DNA from 3 places in the Floccifex sp. genome. Region 3 is predicted to be linked to each of the others. Evidence: predicted binding sites of a transcription regulator. Region 3 holds the regulator's gene; each other region holds the start of a gene.

Region 1 (6,883 bases), on a different contig from region 3:
AATAACCTTGGATCATTAAAACAATATTGGTGAGGCCGATGAGACTTGAACTCACACGGGATATCCCACTACCCCCTCAAAGTAGCGTGTCTGCCATTCCACCACGGCCTCGTAAAATCAATGATACATCAATTCTAAAAAAAAACAACAGATTTTATCTGCTGTTTCTGATTTTATTCAATTTATATATAGAAGGACGACACACTAATTCAAAGTCTCCTACAAGTTCTTCTACATGTCCAGGGAATCCTTTTTTAAAAGCATAAACACCATAGTTTTCATCTTTCGGATCAAAGTTTCCACTAATACCATAGAAATTATATTTCTTATATCCTAGATCCATTGCTTCATTGATTACATGCCATTGAATCGCATAAGACGCATAGAAATCACGGAATTGTTCATAGGCTCCACTTGTCAAATACACAACTTCATCTTGATCATAGATAAACATACTTGCAGCCATAGGAATAATGGAACCATATTCTTTTTCTAGTGAATCAACTTCTTGTAGTTTTTTAGCATTGATTTCAATTGCTTCATCAATGACTTTCTTTTTCTTATTGAACTTTTTACTATTTGGAACTTCTAATAATTTCTCATTGATTTCGTTTAATTCATTATTATTTTGTTCCTTTTCTTTTAGTAAATAATCACGAAGTAAATTTGTATCTAAGTAAGCCAATTTACATTTCAAAGCACCATTATAAGCCATCATCTGATGCTTGTAGAACTCTTTTCCTCTTGTTCCAAACCCTCTTCGTTCACCGGTTTTTTCCATAATATCAACAAATAAATCCAATTCATCAATACCCAATTCACGAACTTGAAGTTGATATTTTATCGTACGATTAATACTCCAACGCGTTTGTTGATGCAAAGCCTTCCAAAGCGATTCTTTGGTATATTGACTTAAATCCATCGCATACATCCAACGAATTGTTTGCATATTTTGATCATAACCAATACTAAATCCTTTATGATTATATCCTTCATTGATGAATTGTTGTACTATTTTGGCATTTGAAAAACCACCTTCGACAACATTTCCTTCTTGGTCTCTTTGTTGATAGAGAATATATGGATCGACAATTAACTGAACTCCACCTTTTTGTTTGATATATTTTTTTAATTCAGAAGTAAAAGTTGAAAATAATTTTTCATTACTATAATCAATTAAAAACCCACGAGGAGCATAATAATAATGAAATAACTTCATCATAGGATATTTAACTAATAAACACGCACAAAGAACTTCTTGACCTTCTTTTATTCCCACTAATTCACATTCAAGTTGTTCCATTTGTTCTAAGTGATATGTATCAATACTATTTAAAAAATTATTATATGGATGGTGTTGCTGAAACTTTGCATATTCTTCTTCTGTTAATTGTACAAAATTCATAGCTTCATCCTCCTTTCACGTATATATGATAATACACTTAAAAAAAACATAAAGCAAAAAAAAGAAGGCATTTGCCTTCTTAATTATTAATACATTTGATTTTGTGGCATTGGTTCTGGTTTATCTTCTTTAATAGCTGCAACACCTGCTTCAGTTGTTAAGAATAAAGCTGAAATACTAGCCGCATTCATTAAAGCATTACGAGTTACTTTAGTAGGATCAATGATTCCTGCATCATACATATCAACCCATTCACCATGTTTTGCATCAAATCCGATGTTTTCACCAGCAATCTTTTGATGAGCAACGATTTCTTCACTATTATATCCAGCATTGTCCGCAATTTGTTCAATTGGTTTCAATAAAGCATCAAATACAACTTTAATACCACGTTGTACATCAACTACATCCGATTTAACTTGGTCTTTTAAAGCAACATAAGCTTTAACTAAGCAAGCTCCACCACCAACAACAACACCTTCACTAACAGCTGCACGTGTTGAGTTTAAAGCATCTTCGATACGTAATTTCTTTTCTTTCAATTCACTTTCAGTAGCAGCTCCAACTTTAATAATGGCAACACCATTTGATAATTTACCTAAACGTTCTGCCATATGTTTTTTATCATAATCAGAAGTTGTTTGTTCCATTTGTGCATGAATTAAATTAACACGTTCTTTAATAGCTTCACTATCACCAGTACCACCAATTAAAGTTGTTGAATCTTTCTTAACAACAGCACGTTTAACTTGTCCTAAATCAGCTAATGTCATATCTTGTAGATTCATACTTAAGTCTTTAGAATAGAAAGTAGCACCAGTTAAAATTGCGATATCTTCTAACATAGCTTTTTGATTATCACCAAATCCCGGAGCTTTAGTGGCTACAACATTGAATGTACCACGTAATTTATTAACAGCTAAAGTTGAAACAACTTCGTTTTCCAAATCATCAGCAATAATCAATAAAGGACGATTTGTTTTAACTAATTGTTCTAAGACAGGTAAAATTTCTTGTAAGTTAGAAATCTTATAGTCAGTAACCATTACATAACAATTATCTAAGATAGCTTCCATTTTTTCACGATCAGAAACCATGTAAGGTGAAACATATCCTTTATCATATTGCATACCTTCAGCAATTTCTAATTCTGTTTCAAATCCATTTGAATCATCTGTTGAAATAACTCCATCACGACCAACTGTATCCATAGCCTTAGCAATGATTTGACCAATTTCAGATGAACCAGAAGAAATAGTCGCAACATTTTCAATATCATGTGTACTTTCTACTTTATGAGAATGATCTAAGATATAATTGGCAATTTCTTTACTAGCCATTTCGATTCCTTCACGCATCAATACTGGATTAGCTCCACGATCAACTTGTTTCAATCCATTTTCAATCATAGCTTGTGCTAAAATAGTAGCTGTTGTTGTTCCATCACCAGCAATGTCATTTGTTTTAGAAGCTACTTCATAAACTAATTTAGCTCCCATATTTTCAAATTTATCATCTAATTCAATTTCTTTTGCGATAGAAACACCATCATTTGTGATTAAAGGTGAACCATATTCTCTTTCCAATACAACATTACGTCCTTTAGGACCTAAAGTAACACGAACCGCATCGGCTAATGTGTTAACCCCTTTTAACATTGATTCACGAGCATCTTTTGAAAAACGTACTTCTTTTGCCATAACCATTCCTCCTAACAATTAACTGCGATAATGTCTTCGTCTTTAATTACGATATATTCATGATCATTATCTTTTACGGTTGTTCCAGCATAATCACGATATAAGACTTCATCGCCTTCTTTGTAGCAAGCTTCTTTAATATCGCTACCTAGAGCGATTACTTTGGCAAATTTTGATTTTTCCTTTGTACTTGTCAAAATAATTCCTGAAGCTGTGGTACTTTCTTCCTCAATTTTTTCTAATAATACATAGTCATGTAAAGGCTTTAACATAAGCGTTCCTCCCTTTTATAATTAGCACTCTTTTAGCACTCTCTATTCCTAAGTGCTAATTGTATTATACTCACTTTTACACATACTTCAAGCAAAAACACCTTATTTTTTTAAAAAAAAGGTTACCTATTGGCAACCTCCACAACCACCTGAACAAGAAGAACAAGATGAACCACAAGAATGCATTGAAGTAATTACTAAATTTCCATCTTCCGCATCCAAAGTGATGTCTTCTAATAATCGAGCAGTTTCTTCTGACATATCTACATACAATCCATTAATCTGCATTGCATCTGTCACTACAATGCAATCCATACACAAACGAGTTTGACAACCTTCTCCTTGTGTAAAGAACGTAATACAATTCTTATTTTCTTGGTCTAAAATTTGTTCTAGAATTACTTTTGCGCTATCTGTAATTTTCATATTTTACCTCTCAAACGCTATTATTCTACACAATTTACCAATTCTATTCAACAAATAAGCTCTCATTCACTTCGATATTAAATAAAGAAAGGAAATTGATAATATCATCTTTGGCTTCATTTGCTTGAACAAAACGAATATTTTGTTTATCCCAAGTCTTAGCACAAATTTCAGCTGAAGGAACACCTAATGTTTCCGCTCCCACTTCATCAATACGATCTAAAATATCTTGTTGTTGACAAGAATCAATGAATTCCGAAATTTCATTTAAAACATAATCAACTTTCTTTACAGAATCCTTTTTCACAAACAAAGAAGCTTGAGGATATCCATTTAAATCCGATCCACTTTTTTCTTTGAAACTAGCTTGAACATCACTCAAAATAGCTAAATCCATATTGTTTTCTTTACCCTTTGCAATACAGGCTTGTGCTACAGGCATTGCTAATAAAGCACTATCTACTTGTCCTGTCAATAAAGCTTGTTGAGCTTGAGCAACATCTGAATAATACGTTACATCAAGATTCGTTGTATCATAGCTGTAATTGAACACAAGTTGAGGCACAGCATTTTCACCAAACGCACCAATACTACCTTGAGTAAAATCTTGTCCATTAGGTCCTACAATATACAAGTTTCCCCAAGTTAAAACACTTTGAAGTTGATACGTTTCACTTGCACCATATAACTTAGCACCTAAATTAGTAGGAGCTACAATAACATCGTATTCCCCATCCTTTTTTGATAACTCAGCTTGCAGAACATCTTGAGACGCATAATCAATTGAAACATTTTCATCATGCGCTAATCCCAACAAAGCAAGTGCAGGTGCACCCGATGGACATAAAATTGATACCGGTTCATCTTCTTGTGCACTACATGCACTAAAGGAAAGAGCCAATAAACCAGCTAGTCCCATCTTCATAAATTTTTTAAACATTTTTTAACCCTCCTGTATTTCTAACCAAACAAAAGGCGAGTTAATCCATTTTCGTTAAGATTGTTTTGGAACTAATTCCATGGAGTCGACCAATTTTACCAGAAATCATATTTATCGTATCCATATCTGCATCTAAGGCAATACTAATGATACTTACATTCTTTTCTTTATAAGGAATACCCATTCTTCCGATAATAAATTGACTATATTCATGTAAAATGCAGTTCAATTGTTCCACTGAATCTGGATTTTTCACAAGGATGCCAATTAAAGCGACTTTTGATTCCATAAAACCCTCCCATCGTATCTTTCATCTCAACTCTGTTTTGATGTTAGAAACAATACTATTTTATACGAAGCATAAAAAAATAGCGAGTATAAAACTCACTATTTCCATAAAGCTTTAGTTGCGACTTCTTCTTTAAAGTTATTTACAGCTTCCATCAAATCCACTGTAACTTGTTCTTTTGACCCAGACTTACGAATTGTAACCGTACGATTTTCCATGTCTTTTTCACCAACAACCAATTCATAAGGAATTTTCTTAATTTGTGCTTCACGAACACGATAACCCAATTTTTCATTGCGATCATCTAATTGAACACGCATTCCAGCTTCTTTTAATAATCCCACAACTTCGTTCGCATAAGCTAAGTGTTTTTCAACATGAACAGGAATTACATCAAATTGTACTGGAGCTAACCACAATGGGAAATGACCCGCAAAGTGTTCAATTAAGATACCCATGAAACGTTCAATTGAACCATAGATAACACGGTGAAGCATAATTGGTGTTTGTTTCTTTCCTTCACTGTCTACATAAGTACATTCAAAACGTTCAGGTAAATTCATATCCAATTGGATTGTTCCACATTGCCAATCTCTTCCTAAACTATCTTTAATATGGATATCTAATTTAGGACCATAGAAAGCTCCATCTCCTGGATTAACAACATATTCTTTACCCGCATGAACACACGCATTAGCCAATGCTTTTTCAGATTGTTCCCAAATTTCTAAAGAACCAATATAACCAGTTTCAGGACGAGTTGATAATTCAACTGTATAGTTTAAACCAAATACAGAATAAATACGATCAATCAACATTAATACTTTTTTAACTTCATCTTCCAATTGATCAGGAGTTACGAAAATATGCGCATCATCTTGTGTGAAAGTACGAACTCTAAATAAACCATTTAAAGCCCCACTCGCTTCATGACGATGAACTTGACCTAATTCACCAATACGTAAAGGTAAATCTTTATAAGAATGAAGAGAGTTATTATATACAAGTAAAGCCCCTGGACAGTTCATTGGCTTAATCGCAAAGTCTCTATCATCTACTTTTGTTGTGTACATATTTTGTTGATAGTGATCCCAGTGACCAGAAATTTCCCATAACTCACGTGAAGCAATAATAGGTGTTTTAATGAATTGATACCCTTCTTTTGTATGTTCTTCATACCAGAATTGTTCCAAAATATTTCTGAAAACCATTCCATTAGGAAGCATAATAGGCATACCAGGAGCATATTCACTTAACATGAATAATTCCATTTCTTTACCTAATTTTTTATGATCACGTTTTTTAGCTTCTTCTAAAGCTTCTAAATGTGCTTCTAATTGTTCTTTTGTATCAAAACAAACACCATAAACACGTTGAAGCATTTTATTATTGGCATCACCTTTCCAGTAAGCCCCTGAATGCTTTAACAATTTAAAGTTTTTACACATTTTTACAGATTCAACATGAGGTCCACGACATAAATCAGTAAAATCTCCTTGTGAATAACAAGTGATTGTTCCATCGTCTAAACGATTAATTAAATCCACTTTATATTCATCATCACCAAACATTTCTAAAGCTTCTTCTTTTGTGATTTCTTTACGAACAATGCGTTTTCCATCTTTGGCGATTTTTTTCATTTCTTTTTCGATTTTTTCTAAATCTTCATCTTTTAAAGAAACATCACCTAAATCCATATCATAGTAAAAACCTTCTTGAACAACAGGTCCAACCCAGAATTTCGCATTTGGATATAAGTGGCGAACAGCTTGTGCCATCATATGAGCACATGAATGATTTAACATCGATAAATGTTCATCTTCTAAAATATTAACTAATTCCATATCTTTC
Region 2 (6,883 bases), on a different contig from region 3:
TTCAAAAACGAAAAATGTACGTGATATTGCCTCGTCTTTTGGTGGAGGTGGTCATGTTTGTGCATGTGGAATAAAAAACATCACCATTGAACAAGTTCATGAAATTATCGATTGTATATCAAAAAGAAGTATTGAAAATTAAATAAAGTAAAGTATTAAGCGTAAGCTTGGATCCACGTGGTTAGGGAAAATCTCCCTGGCCACTTTTTTTAAGGAGGAAAAATGAAGAAAATTTTAATGAATATTGTAGGAAGTAGTTTGTTGGCATTTGGTGTTTGTGCCTTTATTGTTCCTTTTGATATCATTGCCGGAGGAGCAACAGGATTATCTATTATTACGCATAAATTAGTTGGTATTCCAATGTCAGCTACGGTATTATTTATAAATCTTGTATGTCTACCAATTGGATATATCTTTGGATCAAAAGAACTTGTATATGGTTCTCTATTATCTAGTTTTGTGTATCCTATTGCCTTGGCTTTCTTTGAAAACATTCCTTTTATTACTCAAATTGTCGACAACATCTTTTTAGCTGTATTATGTGGAGGAATTGTATGTGGAATGGGAATTGGTTTGGTTATGAAATCAGGTGGGTCTACCGGAGGTGTAGATATTCCATGTTTACTCGCATCAAAATATTTAAAAGTGCCTGTCAATACCGTTATTAATGTTGTGGATACATGTATCATGATTGGACAAGTTCCATTCTCAAATGTCACATATGTCATCTATGGATTAATCTATACATATTTTATGACCAATTCGATTTCCCGTGTACTAACTATGGGAGTGGATAAATACCAAGTCGATGTGATTAGTGAATTCTATGAACAAATTGCCCAGGCTTTATTAAAAGAGGACTATGGAATTACTTTATCGTATGTACAATCTGGATATCGTAAAAAAGAAATTAAGAAAATCGAGTGTGTTGTGGATGTGAAACGACTTCGTAATGTACAAGCTATTATTGAAGAAATTGATAACACAGCCTTTGTGACGGTTAATAAAGTCGTGGATGTAAAAGGTAGAGGATATACACTAGAAAAGGAATGGCTATGACATCCATTTTATTAAGTGATTTTAATTTTGATCAAAATTGGGCATATCCAACCTTAAAAAAATATCTCAAAAAAGAAGACAAAGTATGTATCTGTGCTTTAACTTTTTTCGATGATACCAAATCAATTGAAGATTGGAATAAACAATTTAAAAAAGGACAAGGATATTTTTATCGTTTATATAACGATGTATTTCATAAATACGGGATATCAAACATTGAATGGATTCAATACTATGAAGATAGCTATGAACAAATGAAACAAAAAATTGAAAATAGTACGGTTTTATATATTCCAGGTGGAGCTCCTGACTTATTTATGAAACGAATAAAAGAATGTCGTTTAAAAAAAGTTATCAAAAATTATAAAGGAACGATTATTGGTGTGAGTGCTGGGGCAATGGTACAACTGAATCAATATCACATTACTCCTGATGATGAATATCCTGAATTCAAATATTTAAATGGACTTGGTTTTGTTTCTGATTTTGATATTGAAGTTCACTATAATGCCAGTAACCATCAAAAGAAATATATTCAAAAAGTTAAAGACGAAAAACAATTACCAATCTATGGAATATATGAAACAGGTGGTATTGTTTGTGCAGAAAAAATGGAATTATTTGGAAAGGTGGTTGAGCTATGAAAAAAATATTAGTTGTTTTAATGTGCTTTTTATTGAGTGGTTGTTCTTTGTTTCAATCCAAAATAAATGACATTAAAGGAAACTTGATTGGGAATGGATATACGATTTATACATACGATAACTATGGAAATGAAGTTCTTCAAACATCGGGCTCAAAAATCAGTATTACCGGAAATCCAATCGAACAAACGAGTTATGATGAAGATGGTAGTGTGGAAACAAGTTATGAATTATCAAGTGTAATCACAATTACCATTGATGGAAAAGAAATGGAATCTTGTGGGGATACTTGTATATTTGAACAAAAGGGATTAACTCCAGATGTAGATTTCATATCTGAAAGCATTGATAGTTCTTCAAATTCTATTATGGATGCTTCTTCTGTTTCAAGATTTATCAACAAGTATAAAAATATGTTTGGGAAATCAAGAGTGGTAGTTATCAAATCGCAATTAGGACAACCTATTGTAGCGTATTCAGGTGATAAAGTGTATTGGGAAATACCAGAAGATCTTCCGAAAATGACGAAATTAATGATTGATGGAAAAGCGTTATATATTCATCGAGCTAATTTTCAAATTATTGATAAAGATTTATTAAATTAAAAGACCACGATTTTTGTCGTGGTCTTGATTTGTTATTCAATTGGAATATATCTTGTCTCATCAACACGTTTAGGTGCTTCTTTAGGAAGAACAATCTTCAATTCACCATTATCGAATGAAGCTTTGACATCTTCTTGACGAACATTTTCACCTACATAGAATGAACGAGCATATGATCCGCTGAAACGTTCTTTACGAACAATACGTCCATTTTCATCTTTGTTTTCAGTGCTATTAGAAGTCTTGGCACCAACTTTCAAATATCCGTTCTTTAATTCCATTTGGATATTTTCTTTTTTGACACCTGGCATTTCGATAGACAATTCATAGTTATTGTCTTTTTCTACGATATCAGTTTTCATAAAATCACTGTTCGAAGAACCTGTAAAGAAATCATCAAATAAATCAAATGTTGGATAGTACATCATAATAATCGCCTCCAGTTTTTATGCAAACAAAATAATGAAACTATCACTTTGTTTATTGTTGTATATTCACAAAGGATTAAGTATTTCCTTTGACATTGTTATTATAACACTATAGTTAGCACTGTCAATAGTTAAGTGCTAAAAAATGTGATAAAGTAGTTGATAAATTTACAAGTATTTATTCTTCAAAGGATCCAGTATATAAGCGATAATATACACCTTTTTGAGCCATTAAATCATCGTGATTTCCTCTTTCAATGATTTTTCCATTATCTAATACCATAATCGCATTGGCATTCTGAATCGTACTTAAACGATGGGCAATCACAAATACCGTTCTTCCGGCCATTAATTTATCCATACCTTCTTGAACGATTTTTTCAGTATGTGTATCAATAGAACTTGTAGCTTCATCTAAAATTAGAACTGGTGGATTGGCCACAGCTGCACGAGCAATTGACAACAATTGTTTTTGTCCTTGTGATAAAGTTTCTTGTCCAGCAACGATTTGGGTATTATAGCCATGTTCTAAGTGTTTAATGAAATCGTGTGCATTGGCAAGTTTACTAGCCGCAATGCATTGTTCATCTGTGGCTTCTAAGTTACCATAGCGAATATTGTCCATGATGGTTCCAGTAAATAAGTTCACATCTTGAAGAACAATTCCTAGAGAATGACGTAAATCATCTTTCTTTATTAACTTCACATCAATTCCATCATAAGTAATAGAACCTTCTTGAATATCATAAAAACGATTAATTAAGTTAGTGATTGTTGTTTTACCGGCACCTGTTGCTCCAACAAAGGCAATTTTTTGTCCCGGTTTGGCAAATAAGGAAATATCGTGTAAAACTGTTTTCTTATCGTTGTATCCAAACGTGACATGATTAAATCGTACATCTCCTTTTAAAGGAACAAGTTGAATGGAACCATCATTGTGTACATGACGCCAAGCCCAATGACCAGTTTGTTCATGACATTCAACCAATGATTCATTTTCTTTTTTAACGTTGACTAAGGTTACCGTTCCATTATCGGTTTCAGGAGTTTCATCAATTAGATCATAAATACGTTTGGCTCCGGCACTTGCCATAATAATGGAATTTAATTGTTGTGATACTTGGTTAATGGGTCCATTAAATGAACGATTCAACTGTACAAAGGAAACAATAATACCTACTGTAATACCAGCTTTTCCGTTGATTGCTAAAATAGAACCAACAATGGCAACGACGACATAAGATAAATAACCAATGTTTCCTAAAATAGGCATTAAAATATTGGCATAGGTATTGGCATTTCGACTGGCTTCACATAGTTGATTATTAACTTTTTTGAAATCTGAGATGGATTGTTTTTCGTGATTAAAGACTTTGATGACTTTTGTTCCTTCAATCATTTCTTCGATAAATCCATTGACTTGTCCTAGTTCTCTTTGTTGAGCGTTAAAATACTTTCCAGATAAGCCGGTTACTTTTTTAGAAATAAAGATACAAAGTAAAGAAAACGCAATTGTTATAATAGCTAAAATGGGACTCATCACAAACATGGAAATTGCTACGGCAATAATGGTTACGAATGATGAAAATAAATTGGGAATGCTTTGGGAGATAAATTGTCTTAGTGCATCCACATCATTTGTATAAACGGACATAATATCGCCATGGGCATGGGTATCAAAATATTGAATAGGAAGTGATTCCATATGGATGAATAATTTTTTTCGTATATTGTTTAGTGTACCCAAAGCTACATTCAACATTAAACGATTCCATAAATAAGAAGATAGAACACCAATTAAATAGATACACGCTAATTTGGATAAAGCGGAAAATAGTGGCATATAATCTGGTGTTTCTTGACTTAACATAGGAACAATATACACATCAACTAAACTTTTAATAAAAGTATTTCCTATGACTCCGGTAATAGATGAAATTAATATTAAAATAATTACTATAAAGGCTAACAATTTATAATTTGAAATCACTTCTTTTAAAACACGAAATAAACTTGAAAAATTAGGTTTCTTTTTATTGTTCATCAAAGTCGCCTCCTTTTTGTTGCGCTAAATACGTATCACGATAAGCTTCACAAGTATTTAACAATTGTTCATGACATCCTTTCGCAATGATTTTACCATCATCAATCACAATGATTTGATCAGCATCTTGAATGGACGAAACACGTTGCGAAATAATAATACGAGTTGTATCCGGTATCTTTTCCATAAAAGCATTACGAATCAAAGCATCGGTTTTGGTATCAACAGCACTTGTCGAGTCATCTAAAATTAAGATTTTAGGTTTCTTTAATAAAGCTCTGGCAATACATAATCGTTGTCTTTGACCACCGGAAACATTGCTTCCACCTTGTTCAATGTGGGTGTTATATTGATGTGGCATTTTATCAATGAATTCACTTGCTTGTGCTAAGTTACACATTTCTTGAATTTCTTCTTCCGTAGCATTTTCATTAGCCCATCGCATATTTTCATTGATGGAACCCGTAAATAAAACATTCTTTTGAAGAACCATGGCCACATTATCACGTAACACTTTTAAATCATAGTTACGGACATCAATACCACCAACTTTTACACTTCCTTTTATCGTGTCATATAAACGAGGAATTAATTGAACAAAACTTGTTTTACCCGATCCTGTTGCTCCTAATATTCCTAGCGTTGTACCAGAATCGACATGAAGATTGATGTCCTCTAATACATATCCTTCATCAACTTGACCGTAATTGAAATAAACATGATCAAAGTCAATACTTCCATCTTTTACTTCTTTTAATCCATTATCTGGAGAAGTAAGTGTGCTTTTAAAATTAATCACTTCACAGACACGTTCACAACTTGAAATAGACATTGTAATCATGACGATGTTCATAGATAACATCATTAATGACATTAAAATATTGTTTACATATGTGAACATCGATAATAGTTCACCTGTTGTCATTGAATTTGAAACAACAAGATGAGCTCCAAACCATGAGATGGCTAATATACAACAATACACGGTAAACTGCATTGATGGATTATTAAAAATCAATATTTTTTCAGCTGCTTTTTGTAGATTATAAACATCATCACTGGCTTGAGTGAATTTTTCTTTTTCGTGTTCTTCTCGAACAAAAGATTTCACAACACGAATACCAGAAATATTTTCTTGTACCGAAGAGTTTAAATTATCAATCTTTTTAAACATTTTTTTAAATTTAGGATGAACTCTTGTAGATACTAAAAACAACACAATTCCCAAAAAAACAATCGCAAACACAAAGATAATAGATAATTTGGCATTAATACGAAAAGCCATAAAAAGGGCAAAACACAACATTAATGGAGAACGTACCATGGTACGAATAATATTCATATACGCATTTTGAATATTCATAACATCGGTTGTCATACGAGTGATTAAACTACCAGTTGAGAAGTAGTCAATATCACTAAAGGAAAAATTTTGGATGTTTTCGTATTCTGCTTCACGTAGATTTTTCGCAAATCCACTGGCGGCAACCGCTGCATATTTTCCACTTAATGCACCGGCAATTAAAGAAATAAGAGCACAGAAAATCATGTATAATCCAATTTTAAAGATGATATTCATATCACCATTGGATATTCCTAAATCTACTAAATCGGCCATTAAATAAGGAATATAAACTTCCATAATAACTTCAATGGATACATAAATCATGGATTTGAGGGATGCGGATTTGTATTCTTTTATATAATTCATTAAAGTCTTAATCATTCAATTTCCTCCTTTGTGAGATTATTTAAAGCTTTATTGATGTATTTAAGAAAATCATCGGCTTCTTGTTTAGTGAAACCCTTTAATAGAATATTCTCATTTTCTTCAATTTGATTTTCTACCATGGATAAGACATCTCTAGCTTTGTCTTGAAGAATAATTTGTTTAGCTCGTTTATCATTTGGATTTGAAATCCGTTTAATGTAGCCTTTTTGTTCTAAACGATTTAATAAACCAGTAACAGTGGGATTCGAAATTTGAAATGCCTTTTCTAAATCTTTTTGAACAACGTATTCATGTTCATGTAACGACAGATAATGTAGAATATCGCTTTGCGATTTAGTTAGATCAATTTCTTTTAACTTTTCGTCTACTTT
Region 3 (6,883 bases):
GCACCTGGTTCTTTATTTCGATCTGGATGATATTTCATGGCCAATTTACGATAAGCCTTTTTAATTTCATCTTGTGAAGCTCCCTTAGATACCCCAAGAACCTCATAGTAATCTCTTTTATTATCTGCCATGTTTAATCCTCCTTTAAGCACCACAAAGTTCTAGCAAAGCTAGAACTTTTTTAATTTTTATTAGTGTTTTTCTGTAAATTCAGCATCAACTACATCGTCATCTGGATTTGATCCTTGACCTTGATTTTGTTGATACATTTGACTAGCAGCCATTTGTGCAGCTTGTTCCAAAGCATCTAATTTAGATTTAACTTCATCCATGTTGTTTTCATCTAATGCTTTTTGTAAATCATCACGAAGTTGTTTAACTTGTTCAGCTTGGTTCGCATCGATTTTGTCTTTGTTGTCTTCTAAAGTTGAATCAACTTGAGCAATGAAACCTTCTGCACGGTTACGTAAATCAATTTCTTCTTTACGTTTGTCGTCTTCCGCTTTATGTTCTTCTGCTTCACGAACCATACGATCGATTTCCTCATCACTTAAACCACTAGAGTTTTGAATAGTGATTGATTGTTCTTTACCAGTTCCTTTATCTTTTGCAGAAACATGTACGATACCATTGGCATCAATATCAAATTTAACTTCAATTTGAGGAACCCCACGACGAGCAGGAGCAATACCATTTAATTGGAAGTTACCTAATTCTTTGTTGTCATTTGCCATTGGACGTTCACCTTGTAATACACGAATATCAACGGCAGGTTGGTTATCAGCTGCAGTAGAGAATACTTGTGATTTACTAGTTGGAATTGTTGTATTACGTGGAATTAATACAGTCATAACTCCACCCATTGTTTCAATTCCTAAAGATAATGGTGTTACGTCTAATAATAATACATCATTTACATCACCAGAAATAACTCCACCTTGAATAGAAGCACCCATAGCTACAGCTTCATCAGGGTTAACTGAATGATTTGGTTGTTTTCCTAACGCATTACGTACAGCTTCTTGAACAGCAGGAATACGTGTAGAACCACCTACTAATAATACTTGATCGATATCATCTTTAGATAATCCAGCATCTTTTAATGCGTTGTTGATTGGGATTAATGTACGATCAACTAATGATTTAGTCATAGCATCGAATTTAGCACGAGTTAATGTTGTATCTAAGTGTAAAGGACCAGCAGCTCCCATTGAAATGAATGGTAAAGAAATTTGAGTTTGTGATACACCACTTAAATCTTTCTTAGCTTTTTCAGCTGCTTCTTTTAAACGTTGCATTGCCATCTTGTCTTTAGATAAGTCAACACCGTTGTCTTTCTTGAACATATCGATCATCCAGTCAACTAATACATTGTCGAAGTCATCTCCACCTAAATGAGTATCTCCGTTTGTAGATAATACTTCAAATGTACCATCAGCCAAGTCTAAGATAGAAACATCAAATGTTCCTCCACCTAAGTCATAAATTAATACTTTTTGTTCTTTATCTGTTTTATCAATACCATATGCCAAAGCAGCAGCAGTTGGTTCGTTGATAATACGTTCAACTTCTAATCCAGCAATACGACCTGCATCTTTAGTTGCTTGACGTTGAGCATCGTTGAAATATGCAGGAACAGTGATAACAGCTTTTGTGACTTTTTCACCTAAATAATCTTCAGCATATCCTTTTAAGTATTGAAGAATCATAGCAGATACTTCTTGTGGAGTATAGCTCTTTCCTTCAACTGTAACTTTTTCATTTGTACCCATTAAACGTTTAATAGAACTAATTGTATTTGGATTTGTAACAGCTTGACGCTTAGCAGCATCTCCGACAATACGTTCTCCATCTTTAAAAGCAACAACACTAGGAGTTGTACGATTTCCTTCTGGGTTAGGAATTACTTTACAATCTTTTCCTTCCATTACTGCAACACAACTATTTGTTGTACCTAAGTCAATACCAATAATTTTTGCCATATTAATTTCCTCCTTTATTCACTAACCTTTACTAAGGCCGGTCTTAAAATTCTATCTTTTAACATGTAACCTTTTTGTAAAACTTCTAATACGATACCAGATTCTGTTCCTTCTTGTTTTTCTTGCATAAGAGCTTGCATCGTATTGTGATCAAAAGGTTTTCCTTCTGCTTCAATTTCTTTAACGCCTTCTTTATCAAGTACAGAAAGGAATTGATTATAAATCATTTCAAATCCCTTTACATAATTCAATAACGTTTCATCCTCTGTTTGTACTTTCAAAGCCATTGCCATGTTGTCGACAATTGGAAGAAGCTCTAAAGCCGAATCCTTGAAACGATATTTCTTGGCATTATCTGCTTCCTTTGTTAGGCGTTTCTTTAAATTTTCTGTATCTGCATATGCACGAGCAAAATCATTTTTTAATTTTGAAACCTCTTCTTGAAGGCTTTCAATCAAAAGATCTTTTTCATCTTTTTCAACTGTTTCTTTTGTTTCTTCTTTTATTTCTTCAGTTTCTTTTTCAACTGTTTCTTTTACATCTTTTTCTTTTTTACTCATTCTTTCCACCTCCCTTTTTTTGATCATCGTCAAATATATCTTCAATCACATTTGTCATATAATCCATCAAACCAACAACCTTTGAATACTGCATACGATTTGGTCCAACTACCATCAATTCACCTTCTTCACCTTGTGAATACTTGAATTTAGCACGAATAACTGAACAATCACCAATTTGTAAAAGCTCTTTTTTGTTTCCAATGCTGATGGCATTTTGTTCCTCCGAATGCGTCCACTCACGAATTAATTGACCATTTTCCAATGTGTTCAAGAATTCTTTAAGTCGATTCATATCACTAAATTCTGGATGATACAACATATTTGAACGACCTGAGACTTTTACTTTTTCTTGCGCAAATCTCATAAACGCTGTCACAAACGCTTGAAATAAAACTTCATGTCTTACCAAATTAGCCGCCATCAAAGGATGAATTTCATTCATTTTTTCTTCAAGTTGACTAATTGGCGTTCCAATTAATTGATCATTCAATAAATCCGTACACTTACGAATATCTTCTAGTGAAACATCTTCTTTGAACTGGAATACTTTGTTTTCCGTATGTCCTTGATCTGTCACAAATATCGCAACAGCACTTTTTGAATTAATAGGAATTAATTGAATGTTTTGAAGTTTTTGTTCTTCACATTCAGGACCCAGTACAATACTCGTTAAATGCGTCATCTGCGATAAAATATCACAACTCTTATCAATGACATCATCTATTGAGTAATGACGATTTGAAAAATAAGTCTGCAATGTCTGTTTCGTTGGAACATCCAAATCCGTTTCCATTAAGTTTTCGACATAATACCGATACCCTTTAGAACTCGGAATACGACCACTTGAAGTATGTGTTTTTTCTAGTAAACCACATTTCTCCAAAGTTGCCATTTCATTTCGAATTGTCGCCGACGAAACCGGGAAATCCAATAAATTCATCAAAGTTTTCGAGCCAATCGGTTCTGCTGTACGAGTAAATTCTTCAACAATTGTTTTAAAAATAACATTTTGTCTATTTGTTAGTCCCATACGCTCCTCCAATCTAGCACTCATTACCTTTGTCTGCTAACAGTATAGCATATTTTTTAGCACCGTCAATATTTTAGTGCTAAAAATTATTTTTTTCTTTTTCCATCTGATACAATAATAAAAAAAGGAGGAATTTATTATGTTTAAAGAAACAAACATATCATCTTTATCATTTAATCCATTTGATAAAATCGGAAAAGAATGGTGCTTGATTAGTGCTACCAGCCAAGGAAAAACCAATACCATGACTGCTTCATGGGGTGCTTTAGGTCATTTATGGAACAAAGACATTGCCATTATCTTTATTCGTCCACAACGATACACCAAAGAATTCATTGACGCTTCCGATACTTTTTCTATTTCATTCTTTGAAGGTCATCATACAGAATTATCATACCTAGGAACAAAATCAGGAAGAGATGAAAATAAAATTGAAAACGTACACTTTGATGTCATTGATTTAAAAGGAACACCTACGTTCAAACAAGCAAAAGAAGTTTTCGTTTGTCGTAAACTATATGTTGATTCCTTAAAAAAAGATAGTTTCTTATTTAAAGAAATATATGATAAAAACTATCCAAATGATGATTTACATATTGTATATATAGGAGAAATAGAAAAGGTATATATCAATGAATAAAATCATTCACCTTAACACGAATATATATGGAGCCACAACACTAAAAGATATAAAAGCCCCTGAACAAAATAATATGGCCCTTCATGTTTGTTTAAACAGTGAAGACGTTATGAAAAATCGAAAAGAACTCGAAAAAGAAACACTTCCTTTAGAAAATTGGGTTTTACCATGGCAAAAACACACAGCCAATGTACAACGTGTTTCTATTTGTGATCATGGTAAAGGTGCTTATACAAAAGAAGATAGTATTCTAAACGTAGATGCTCTATATACCACAGAACCTAATACTTTAATTGGTGTCTTCACAGCGGATTGTGTTGGTGTATTAGTTGTCGATGAAACCACTCCTTGTGTTTGCGTAATTCATTCTGGTTGGAAAGGCACTGCACAAGGAATTGTGGACAAAGTTGTTAAGGAGTTAATATCAAAAGATTTACTTCATCCCCAATTCACCAAAGCTTATTTTTCTCCTAGTATTTTATTTGATTCTTTGGAAGTTGGTATGGAAGTCATTGATTTGATTCATAATTTAGACTTTGATGTCGAACCATTTATTCGTTATATGCCCCATCAAAAAGCTTATTTAGACAATCAAGGTCTTTGTATACAAATGTTAAAAAACAATGGAATTACCCAAATTGTACCTAGTACAATGGATACTAAAAAAGAAATTGAAACTTGTTTTAGTTATCGAAATAATAAACAAACCGGTGAGCATTTTACTTTTGGTTTTATAAAGGAATAAATATGTCAAAAAGAAAAGATGAACGTCAAGTTAAGATTCGTAATATATTATTAAAAGAAAATCGTATCAAAATATCTGAACTTGCCAAGCTTTTAGATATTACACCAGAAACACTACGAAATGATTTAAATGAATTAGAAGATCAAAACATTGTCATTCGCGAACACGGATATGCTCGTTTAGACAACTCATTAAGTGAATTACCTGTTTATCTTCGTTGGCAAGAAAATCAAAAAGATAAAAAGATGATAGTTTATCGTGCTTTTCAAGAATTAGAAGACGGTCAAGTTGTTTATTTAGATTCTGGAAGTACCATTCTTTTAGGAATTCCATATATTTCTATGAAAAAAGATTTAACCATCATTTCCAATTCCCTTCCCTTAGCTTTAGAATGCGCTAAGATGAATTTAAATATTATTTTTGCAGGTGGAAGTGTATTAAATGAAGGGCTTCGTTGTTATGGTCACTTTGCCGAAGAAATCATAAATCACATGCACATTGATGTTGCGATTCTTGGAACCGATGGCATTTTAGGAAGTAATGGTTTTACTACAAATACAATTCATGAAATTGGTTTTAAAAGACATATTATTAATCAATCTAAGAAAATCATAACGGTATGTGATCAATCTAAATTTGAAAAAGAAGCTCCTTTTAAATATTGTAGCTTCAATGAAACCGATTTATTGATTACCAATCAAATCACAAACGAACAATATCAACGAGTCAAAGATATTAAAAATATTATACAAGTAAAGGAGGCTTAATTAGCCTCCTTTGCACTCCATATCGTATTTAACACAACTGCTAAAATAATAACAGCTGAACCACATAACGCATAAGCTCCTACGGTTTCTCCATAAAATAAGAATACCCAAATTGGATTCATTACCGCTTCTAATAAACCAATTAAAGAAGTAGTAACAGGATTGGTAAGCTTAGATCCTTTAGAGAAGAAAATATAAGCCAATCCAACTTGGAAAACACCCAAACAAAGTAAAGAAATTATCGATGTTGTATTGCCATAATCAATTTGATTTAAGAATGGAATCGAAATCAAAAACGACAACAAGAAACCTAACATACTAGCGTCTTCACTACTTGCCTTTGGTAAAGAGTTAATAAAGAACACTCCTGAGAAACTAAGTCCTGCACAAATCGCAAGACAATTTCCAATAAGTTTTCCACCATCAATTTGATCAAAAAAGAATAATACCATTCCTGAAAAAGCCATGACAACTAATAAGAATTCTCTTGTTGATGGTAACTTCTTTTTATATAGACAATCCCATATCAATACAAAAATGGGAGCTAAATATTGTAATACAATGGCATTGGCTGCAGTCGTCATTTTATTTGCCATAACATACAACGTATTGGTCAACATTAAACAAATTCCTGCGGATACAACATAGCGATTGATCTTGATTTTAAGTCCTTTCTTATAAATAAAAAATAAAATTAAAGCTATTAAAGATCGTGCTCCATTAATCGCAATGGGATTTCCTGTGATATATTTGATTAATATACCACCTGTAGACCACAAAAAAACCGTAATTAAAATATATACATACCCTCTATTTTTCATAGAAAAAATTTTATCAAAAACATTTTCTATTTACAATAACACTTTAAAACCCAATATCCTTTATCTCTTACAATTCTTTCCACAACACATCCCTTTTCTTCTAAATAATTCATAGCACTTTGAGCACCGTGTTGTTTACGAATCACAATATATAAATTTCCTTTTAAGTGTTCAATGCATTGATCAAATAAAGAATAAATTACTTTTTTTCCTGTTCGAATAGGAGGATTTAATACAATGCAATCAAACATTCCATCTTCTGTACAAATTCCATCTTGGCATTTAATTGTAGCTTTACAATGATTGTTTTTAATATTTTGCGAAGCTAAAGAAAC

What was found. The regulator HrcA, encoded in region 3, represses chaperone genes, less so after heat shock. The targets are predictions, from matches to a motif close to TTTTAGCACTNNNNNNNNNNNAGTGCTAAAA.
Region 1: the regulator HrcA is predicted to act here: its motif matches at 3,408-3,438, upstream of ACI313_RS07205 (co-chaperone GroES).
Region 2: the regulator HrcA is predicted to act here: its motif matches at 2,850-2,880, upstream of ACI313_RS08525 (Hsp20/alpha crystallin family protein).

What each region holds. Positions count from the first base shown of each region.
Region 1 is NZ_JBJEEX010000116.1:17,504-24,386, reverse strand. Features, by position in the region: tRNA gene ACI313_RS07220 (tRNA-Leu) at 28-111, opposite strand; gene ACI313_RS07215 (peptidoglycan bridge formation glycyltransferase FemA/FemB family protein) at 155-1,405, opposite strand; gene groL (chaperonin GroEL) at 1,492-3,105, opposite strand; gene ACI313_RS07205 (co-chaperone GroES) at 3,117-3,377, opposite strand; gene ACI313_RS07200 (hypothetical protein) at 3,504-3,803, opposite strand; gene ACI313_RS07195 (hypothetical protein) at 3,847-4,743, opposite strand; gene ACI313_RS07190 (TM1266 family iron-only hydrogenase system putative regulator) at 4,784-5,032, opposite strand; gene thrS (threonine--tRNA ligase) at 5,131-6,876, opposite strand.
Region 2 is NZ_JBJEEX010000130.1:2,373-9,255, reverse strand. Features, by position in the region: gene ACI313_RS08545 (DHH family phosphoesterase) at 1-142, shown strand, start outside; gene ACI313_RS08540 (YitT family protein) at 223-1,059, shown strand; gene ACI313_RS08535 (Type 1 glutamine amidotransferase-like domain-containing protein) at 1,050-1,703, shown strand; gene ACI313_RS08530 (DUF5052 family protein) at 1,700-2,308, shown strand; gene ACI313_RS08525 (Hsp20/alpha crystallin family protein) at 2,341-2,736, opposite strand; gene ACI313_RS08520 (ABC transporter ATP-binding protein) at 2,915-4,780, opposite strand; gene ACI313_RS08515 (ABC transporter ATP-binding protein) at 4,770-6,506, opposite strand; gene ACI313_RS08510 (MarR family winged helix-turn-helix transcriptional regulator) at 6,503-6,883, opposite strand, start outside.
Region 3 is NZ_JBJEEX010000055.1:22,464-29,346, reverse strand. Features, by position in the region: gene dnaJ (molecular chaperone DnaJ) at 1-131, opposite strand, end outside; gene dnaK (molecular chaperone DnaK) at 192-1,982, opposite strand; gene grpE (nucleotide exchange factor GrpE) at 1,997-2,542, opposite strand; gene hrcA (heat-inducible transcriptional repressor HrcA) at 2,535-3,575, opposite strand; gene ACI313_RS03615 (flavin reductase) at 3,715-4,215, shown strand; gene ACI313_RS03610 (polyphenol oxidase family protein) at 4,208-4,960, shown strand; gene ACI313_RS03605 (DeoR/GlpR family DNA-binding transcription regulator) at 4,963-5,727, shown strand; gene ACI313_RS03600 (DMT family transporter) at 5,724-6,548, opposite strand; gene ACI313_RS03595 (class I SAM-dependent methyltransferase) at 6,575-6,883, opposite strand, start outside.